Regions from separate parts of the Sphingomonas sp. BK069 genome, predicted to be linked through region 1. Evidence: riboswitches for the same ligand, from Rfam matches in the RefSeq annotation. Region 1 holds a riboswitch; the other holds the start of a gene.
What was found. A riboswitch is a leader RNA that binds a small molecule or an ion and turns the genes downstream of it on or off. The one in region 1 is predicted to bind cobalamin.
Positions count from the first base shown of each region.

Region 2: linked by a shared signal. The riboswitch ahead of cobW (cobalamin biosynthesis protein CobW) and the one ahead of FHY02_RS08460 (TonB-dependent siderophore receptor) in region 1 are both predicted to bind cobalamin.

Region 1 covers NZ_JACHZH010000001.1:1,773,887-1,777,614, forward strand. The annotation lists gene FHY02_RS08460 (TonB-dependent siderophore receptor) at 1-1,470, opposite strand, end outside; cobalamin riboswitch at 1,571-1,778, opposite strand; gene FHY02_RS08465 (TonB-dependent siderophore receptor) at 1,940-3,728, shown strand, end outside.
Region 2 covers NZ_JACHZH010000001.1:999,791-1,003,518, reverse strand. The annotation lists gene cobN (cobaltochelatase subunit CobN) at 1-942, opposite strand, end outside; gene cobW (cobalamin biosynthesis protein CobW) at 950-1,987, opposite strand; cobalamin riboswitch at 2,160-2,394, opposite strand; gene FHY02_RS05015 (DUF4126 family protein) at 2,455-2,904, opposite strand; gene FHY02_RS05010 (GCN5-related N-acetyltransferase) at 3,167-3,460, opposite strand; gene FHY02_RS05005 (molybdopterin-binding protein) at 3,471-3,677, opposite strand; gene lpdA (dihydrolipoyl dehydrogenase) at 3,689-3,728, opposite strand, start outside.

The DNA.
Region 1 (3,728 bases):
GACGCGCCAGGTCGCGTCGCGAAACCTCTTCTCGCGCGCGCCGCCCGAGAAGGCGTTCGCCTCGCCCGCCGGAGCGCCGGCCGCGTCGTAGAGGATGTTGCGGCGGCGCACCCCATCCTCCTCGTAGCGGAAGCCGCCGACCAGCGAGAGCCGCCGCGATAGCCGCAGCCGGTCCTCGCCGAAGATGCTCCACTCGGTCGTGATGGTGCGATAGCGCGGCAGCGTCGCCGCGCGGTCCTCCAGCGTGCCAGGGGCAAAGTCGAAGGGATCGACCGCATCCGCCTGATCCGCGACGGCGAAGTTGTTCGAGTAGCGCAGGTTCACGCGGTTGACCTCGGCGCCGAGCACCAGGTCATTGGCCAAGCCTCCGCCCAGCGGCGCGCTCAGCTTCACGCTCGCCTGGTCGCCGTACTGGGCGATGTCCTGGACGATCCCGAGGTTGTCCGATCGCTCGATCACGCCGTTCGGCCGACCGGCCGCCGGCGCCCAGGCGTAGCTCTCGAGGTCGTACCAGCTGCGCTTGCTGGCAAGCCGATAGGCGGCGTTGGTGAGCGTCACCGCGTCGCTGACTTTCCATTCGGCGACGAGCGTCTGGCGATCGTCGCGGAAGCGGATGTCGGCGTCGGCGACGTTGTAGTTGCGGCGCCGGTTGCGCGAGTCGAGCCGGCCGTCGATCAGCGGCGTGCCCCAGTAGCGCATCGGTGTGACGTCACCATAGTCGCCGCGCAGCATGACGGTGAGCCGTTCGCTCGGCGCGAAGCGCAGCGCGCCCGACAGCGCGAGGCTGTGGTTGTCGCCGCGGTCGACCCAGCCGTCCGAACGACGGTAGCTCGCGTCCAGGCGGTAGCCGAGCTGTTCGACGAGCGGACCGCCCGTGCCCGCCGCGACATGCCATGTGTCCTGCGCCCCGTAGCTCAGCTCGGCGTCATCGCGCGCGCTCTCGCTCGGCGCGCGCGAGACGACGTTGACCGCGCCGCCGAGCGCGCCCTGGCCGTAGAGCACCGAGGCGGGCCCGGTCAGCACCTCGATCCGCTCGACGGTCCAGGGGTCGGTCGGGAAGGTGATCGTGCCGGCGACCGGGAAGAGCCGGATGCCGTCGACCAGTTGCAGCACCGAACCCTGGCCGACGAAGCCGCGCGCGGCGAGCGCGGTGTTGCCGTTCCCGGCATTCGCCGCGGCAGTGATGCCGGGCGCGCGCGACACCGCCTCGACCACCGTGAGGTCGCCGCGCGCGCGGATCGCGTCGCCGTCCACGGTCGCGACGCTGGCGGGAAGCTCGAGTGGTGTCAGACCGAGGCGGCTGCCGGTCGCGCTCGGGCGGTCGAGCGCGCCGCCGCCGCGGCCGACGACGAGGATGTCGTCGCGCGGCGGCACGCGGTCGCCGTCCTGCGCCAGCGCGCCGGAGGAACAGGTGGCGAGCAGCAGCGCGGCGACATGCGTCGCCGGGCGGTAGGTGTCGATCATCTTCATATACCCCGATGAAGGACGGGGCACGCGGACCAGACACCGGCGCGCGCGGACGGGAGGCCCGGCCGCGGCATGCGAGCGGCCAGACCGGGCACCCCGCCGGTGGACGTTATGGCGTCGAGGCAGGTCTCCTGGCTCGCGGGTCGGTGCGGATGGTCTGGCCTTCCCGGCCGCGCGAGCGCGACCAGTGACACGGAGCGACCACCTGCTCGCCGCTTACAGTTGCGGGGGCAGCGCCGGCATCGCACCGGCTTCCCGTCTTAGCTCCGGCGCGGCGAACCGACCGGAGAACCTTGACCTGCGTCGCATCGACGAGACGAAACCGCGCGTCAAGGCTAATATAAAGAAAGCTTTATATCTCGCGCAGAACGCCCATTCGCCTTGAAGCCCCGTACTCAACTACGCAAACGATTCTCATTAGCCTTGACTATGCAAATCGGTCGCAATATCGCTTCGGTAACAGGGGGCTACAATGTTGAAAAATGGACCGACCTTCCTGGCGCTCTCGTGCGTCGGGTTCATCGCTTCCGCGCCTGCCGCGGCGGATCCCGGCACGCCCACGGCGATCGCGGCGCAGGATCGCACCGACGGACGCGACGACATCATCGTCAACGGGGCTCCGGCTGAACCGGCGAAGCTAGAGAGCCCGAAGTCGACCTCGGCGCTGATCGACCTGCCGCAGACCGTCACCGTCCTCAACGACCAGACGATCCGCAAGCAGAATCTCCAGACGCTCCGCGACGCGCTGCAGACGATCCCCGGCATCACCTTCGGGGCCGGCGAGGGTGGCGGCGGCTACGGCGACAACATCATCCTGCGCGGTTATTCCGCCACCAACGACATCACCGTCGACGGCGTGCGCGACAGCGGCCAGTACAGCCGCACCGACCCGTTTAACCTCCAGCAGATCGAGGTCTACAACGGCGCCAACAGCGTCTTCAACGGCTCGGGCTCGGTCGGCGGCACGATCAACCTGGTGTCGAAGGTGCCGACGCCGCGCGATCTCACCGTCGTGCAAGGCTCGATCGGCACCGACGATTATTACCGCGCCGCGATCGACGCCAACAAGCGCGTCGGCGACGACGTCGCGGTGCGGCTCAACGCCGCCTATCACCGCAACGACGTGCCCGGGCGCGACGTCGAGAAGTTCGAACGCTGGGGCGTGGCGCCCGCGGTGACGATCGGGATCGACGGGCCGACCAGCCTGACGCTCGCCTATGTCCACCAGGAGGACGACAACACGCCTTACTACGGCGTGCCCTTCTTCCGCACCGCTCTGTCGAGCGGCCTGCTGCCCGGTGCGGACCGCTCGGCCTATTACGGCATCGTCAACCTCGACAGGCAGGACCAAGTGCTCGACCGCGCGACCGCCACCTTCCGCCACGCGGTCAGCGAGGCGGTGTCGGTGCGCAACCTGACACGCTGGCAGCACGTCGTGCAGAACGGCGTCACCAGCGCGCCGCAGGGTACCTTCTGCCTCGCCGGGGTCGCGCTCCAGCCGACCGGCGCCGCCTGCCCCGCCGGCCTCGCGCCCGGCGAGTGGCGACCGTCGGGGCCGCGCGGACTGGTCCGCGATCAGGAAGCGCAGCTACTCTATAACCAGACCGACCTGCGTGTCGTGACGGGTGCCGAGGGCGGCATCCGCAACACGCTCAATCTCGGTTTCTCGGGCGCGATCGAGGATTACGCGATCACGACCGCCTCGCTGTTGCGCAATCCCGACGGTTCGGCGGTGACGCCGCTGCCAGTGCTGTCGATCGCGAACCCGGACACGACGTGGCGCGGGCCGCTTCACCGCACCGTCACCGCGCAGGCGCGCGGCGAGACGCGCAACCTCGCCGTCTACGCCTTCGACACGCTCGAGCTCGGCCGCTTCGTCGAGCTGAACGGCGGCGTGCGCTGGGAGTCGCAGCATGCGACCTTCCGCAACCTGCCGCTGGCGGTCGTGCCGCCCGGCGCGACGCAGGTGACCGAACTGGCCCAGCGGTCGCAGCAGAGCCGCGAGCGGCTCTTCTCCTATCGCGGCGGCGTGGTGCTGCACCCGGTGCGGAAGGTCAGCTTCTATGCCAGCTACGGCAACGCCAAGACGCCCTCCTCCACGACGGTGAGGCTCGGCTGTGGCGCGCCGGTGGTGCAGGTGATCGACGGTGCCGCCGTCACCTACGACCCCTGCCAGGTCGCGCCCGAGACCGCGCGCAACTACGAGGCCGGTGTCAAGGCCAGCGTGTTCGGGCGGCTCGAGCTCACCGCCGCGGTGTTCC
Region 2 (3,728 bases), 770 kb from region 1:
CGCGAGGTCAGCCGGCGAGAGCCCCCGCACCGCCGCGGCCCAGTCGGACCGATCGGACGTCGCCAGCGCCACCTGGAAGACCGGCGCACCCGCGGCGTCGAGCGGGGACGCATCCTCGGCGTCACCCGCGGCGAAGGCGGTGGCGCTGACGATCGCCTCGGGCGCGAGCGCGGCGACCCAGCGCCGCAGCCAGCCGCGTGCCTCTGGCGCCTTGAGCGAGGGGACGAAGAGCGCCGCCGCAGGCAGCTCGCGCGCGGCGAGCGCCTGGCTCAGCGCCGCGATGGGCGCGACATCACCGGCGAGCAGATACGAACGGTAGAAGACGATCAGCGCACGCGGCCGCTCCACTGCGAAAGCGAGCGCGGCGGGGCAGGTGGGCGCGGCACCCTCCGCCCAGGCACCCACCGCGGCGAGCGGCGATGTCTCCGCCGGCAGCGCGGCGTCGAGCCCGGCGGCACGCGCGAGCAGCCCCAGCGCGGCGCGCGCCGCCTCGGCGCCGCCCGCGTCGCAGTGCCGCGCCAGCGCGCGCAGCTCGGCGGGCGGCAACGTCGAGGCGGCGTCGAGCGCGGCGTCCTCGCGCCCGTCCGCGGCGAGCACCGCCAGCGCGATGCCGCGCTCCTGCGCCAAGCGCGTGAGCTGCTGCAGCCCGTAGCTCCAGTAGGAGCGTCCACCGATCAGCCGAACCAGGATCGCGCGCGCGTGGGCCAGGGTCGTCTCGACATAGGTGTCGACCGAGAGCGGGTGCGTCAGCTCGGCGAGGTTGGCGAGCCGCAGCGACGGCAGCGCCGCCCCGCTCGCCGAGGCGGCGTGCCAGCCGACGGCAAACGCCTGCAGGTCGCTGTCCGAGAAGGACAGGACGACGAGATCGGCGGGCGACTGCGCGAGGTCGCGCGGCGCGGCCGCCGCGTCGAGCCCGTGCGTCTCGCGGAAGAGGACGTGCATGGCTGGCTCAGCCGGCGAGCGCCGCCCCGACGATCGCGGCGTCGACCCGCCCGCGCTCGGCGATCACCACCAGCCGTGTGCGGCGCGGCTCGTCGGCGCGCCACGGCCGGTCGTAGCTGGTGCGCACGCGCGCGCCGACCGCCTGCACCAGCAGCCGCATCGGCTTGCCGCGCACCGCCGCATAGCCTTTCACGCGCAACACGTCGTGGTCGCGCGCGAACGTCGCCATCCTCGCGGACAGGGCGGCCGGGTCGTCGATCTCGCCCAGCTCGTGGACGAGGCTGTCGAAATCGTCGTGCTCATGGTCGTCGAAGCCGTCGTGGTGCGACGGGCGCGCGGCGAGGTCGTCCTCCGCCGCCGCGCCGAGCCCGAGGATCACACCGGGATCGATCGCGCCGTCGACCAGTGCGACGACAGGCACCGGTCGCGGCGCCTCGGCCACCACGACCGCGCGCGCCGTCGCCACCGCGTCCGGGCCGGCGAGATCGGCCTTGGTGAGCAGTACCACGTCGGCGCAGGCGAGCTGATCCTCGAACACCTCGGCCAGCGGCGTGTCATGCTCGACCTCGACGTCCGCGGCGCGCTGTGCGGCGACCGCGGCGGGATCGGGCGCGAAGCGGCCGGCGGCGACCGCCTCGGCGTCGGCCAGCGCGATCACGCCGTCCACCGTCACGCGCGAGCGGATCGCGGGCCAGTCGAATGCCTTGAGCAGCGGTTTGGGCAGCGCCAGCCCCGAGGTCTCGATCAGAATATGGTCCGGGCGAGGCTCGAGCGCGAGTAGCCGCTCGATCGTCGGGATGAAATCATCCGCTACGGTGCAGCAGATGCATCCGTTGGCAAGCTCGACGATGTTCTCCGCCGGACAGTCGGGAATGGCGCATTGCTCGAGGATGGCGCCGTCGACCCCGAGCGTGCCGAACTCGTTGACGACGACGGCGAGCCGCCGCCCGCCGGCGTGGCGGATGAGATGGCTGATCAGCGTGGTCTTGCCCGCGCCGAGGAAGCCGGTGACGACGGTGACGGGAACCTTGGACAGGTCGCGCAATGATGTTCCTTCGGGGCGCCGCGACGAGTGCGTGGACCGGGGCCGAAGGTCGGCCGGCGCGCACCACGGACGGGCGCCCGCCGTCGCCCGTGCCACGCGCCGCTGCGGCCCCGGCCGCATGGCTTCGTCGCTCAGACGGAACACCGTGCCCGGCCATCCCCTGGACCAAAGGCAAGAGCGACCCTGCGCCGGCAGGTATCCTGGCTCGCGGGTCGTCGCTCCCGGCACGGCCTTCCCGGGGCGGGGCGAACCCCGCACTCCAGTGACCGCCTCCGGCCTTCGCAGGAGGCATGTGCCGCTCGCTCGCCGCTCACAGTTGCAGGGACAGCCGCGGATTTGGGGAGTAATCCCGTCACCGCATTCCCATTTGAGCCCCTCGTCGGGGCACCGGCGCGATCGTGGGACCGGATACCGGCCCCGCCGCGCGGCGTAGCCGATCGCCGCGTCGCTGCCAATATGTCGCGGCGTCAGCGCGCGACACGTACCGCCACTGCGGCGGTGCCGAGTGCGATCGCGTCTTCCACGACGCCTGTGGCGGTCTGGCCGTAACGGCGCATCGCCGCTGCCCGCGCGCGGAAGGTGAGGTAGGAGGCTCCGGCCGCGACCCCGGCGCCGAGCACGGCCGCGAGCGTGCGCTGCCTTCTTGGCGCGAGGCTCGCCGCCGCGAAGGCCCCGGTCGCGACGCGCGCGACCATGCCGGGCAGGATGATCCGGTCGGGCGCGGTCTTCATCTTGTCGCCGGCGAGCTCACCCGCGGCGAGCGCCAGCGTGCCCGCGGAAACGAGCGGGTGCGCGAGCAACGCGGGCGCGCCACCGCCGCGCGGCAGTTCACCGCGACGCGCGGCGTTGGCGACGGTGGCGAGCGGAGTCATCGCGCGCATGCCCGAGACGGCGGCGATCAACAGCGAGGCGAGCATGGCGGGTATTCTCCGTGGCAATGCGGCGACAACCGGCAAGGCGGGGGAGAGTTCAACGCGGTCTGGGCTCCTCCGTGCGTACAATGGTCCGGGAGCTGTTCGGAGCGGGACAGTGTAGAACGGGGACGGTGTGGCTGCGCGGCTGTGGCTGCCCGCGATCAACGACCGGCGGTAGATGTCTATTCCTACCGGTGCGTCAGACGAGCCGGGGTGTTACGCGAACTCGGCGACGGCGACGCAGAGATGGCGTGCGCGCGGGACGCTACACCTTCCTCCGCCACACCAGCGACTGGCGGTTCAACGCCGCAAGATCCGCGTCGCCCGCCACGACCGCCTCACCCAGTGCGACGGCCGCGTCGAGCTGGGCGTCGGTCGCGTGGCGATAGGCCGGGCGTGCCGCTATCGCGTCATACCAGCGTTCCCCGCAGGCGTGGTCGAGCAGGATGCGCTGGAAGCAATGATCCGCGTGAACGGGCCAGCCGCGCGCGCGCGCCAGCCCCGGCATCACCTCGCGGGTGAGCGCGAGCCAGCGGCGCTCGCGCTCCTCGCGCGTCACGCCGGCCGGCTCACTTGCCGATCAGGACGTCGCTGGCCTTCACCACGACGGTAACGGCATCGCCCACCGCGAGCGCGAGCTCGGCGATCGCCTCCTCGGTGATCGCGGCAGTGACGGTGTTGCCCCCGCCGATGTCGACCTTGACCGTGCCGTTGACCGCACCCGGCGTGATCGCGGTGATCGTGCCGCTGATCTGGTTGCGCGCGCTGAGCTTCATGCTGCCCGACCTCAGATATGGATCGGCTTGCCGGTGACCGCCATCGCGGCT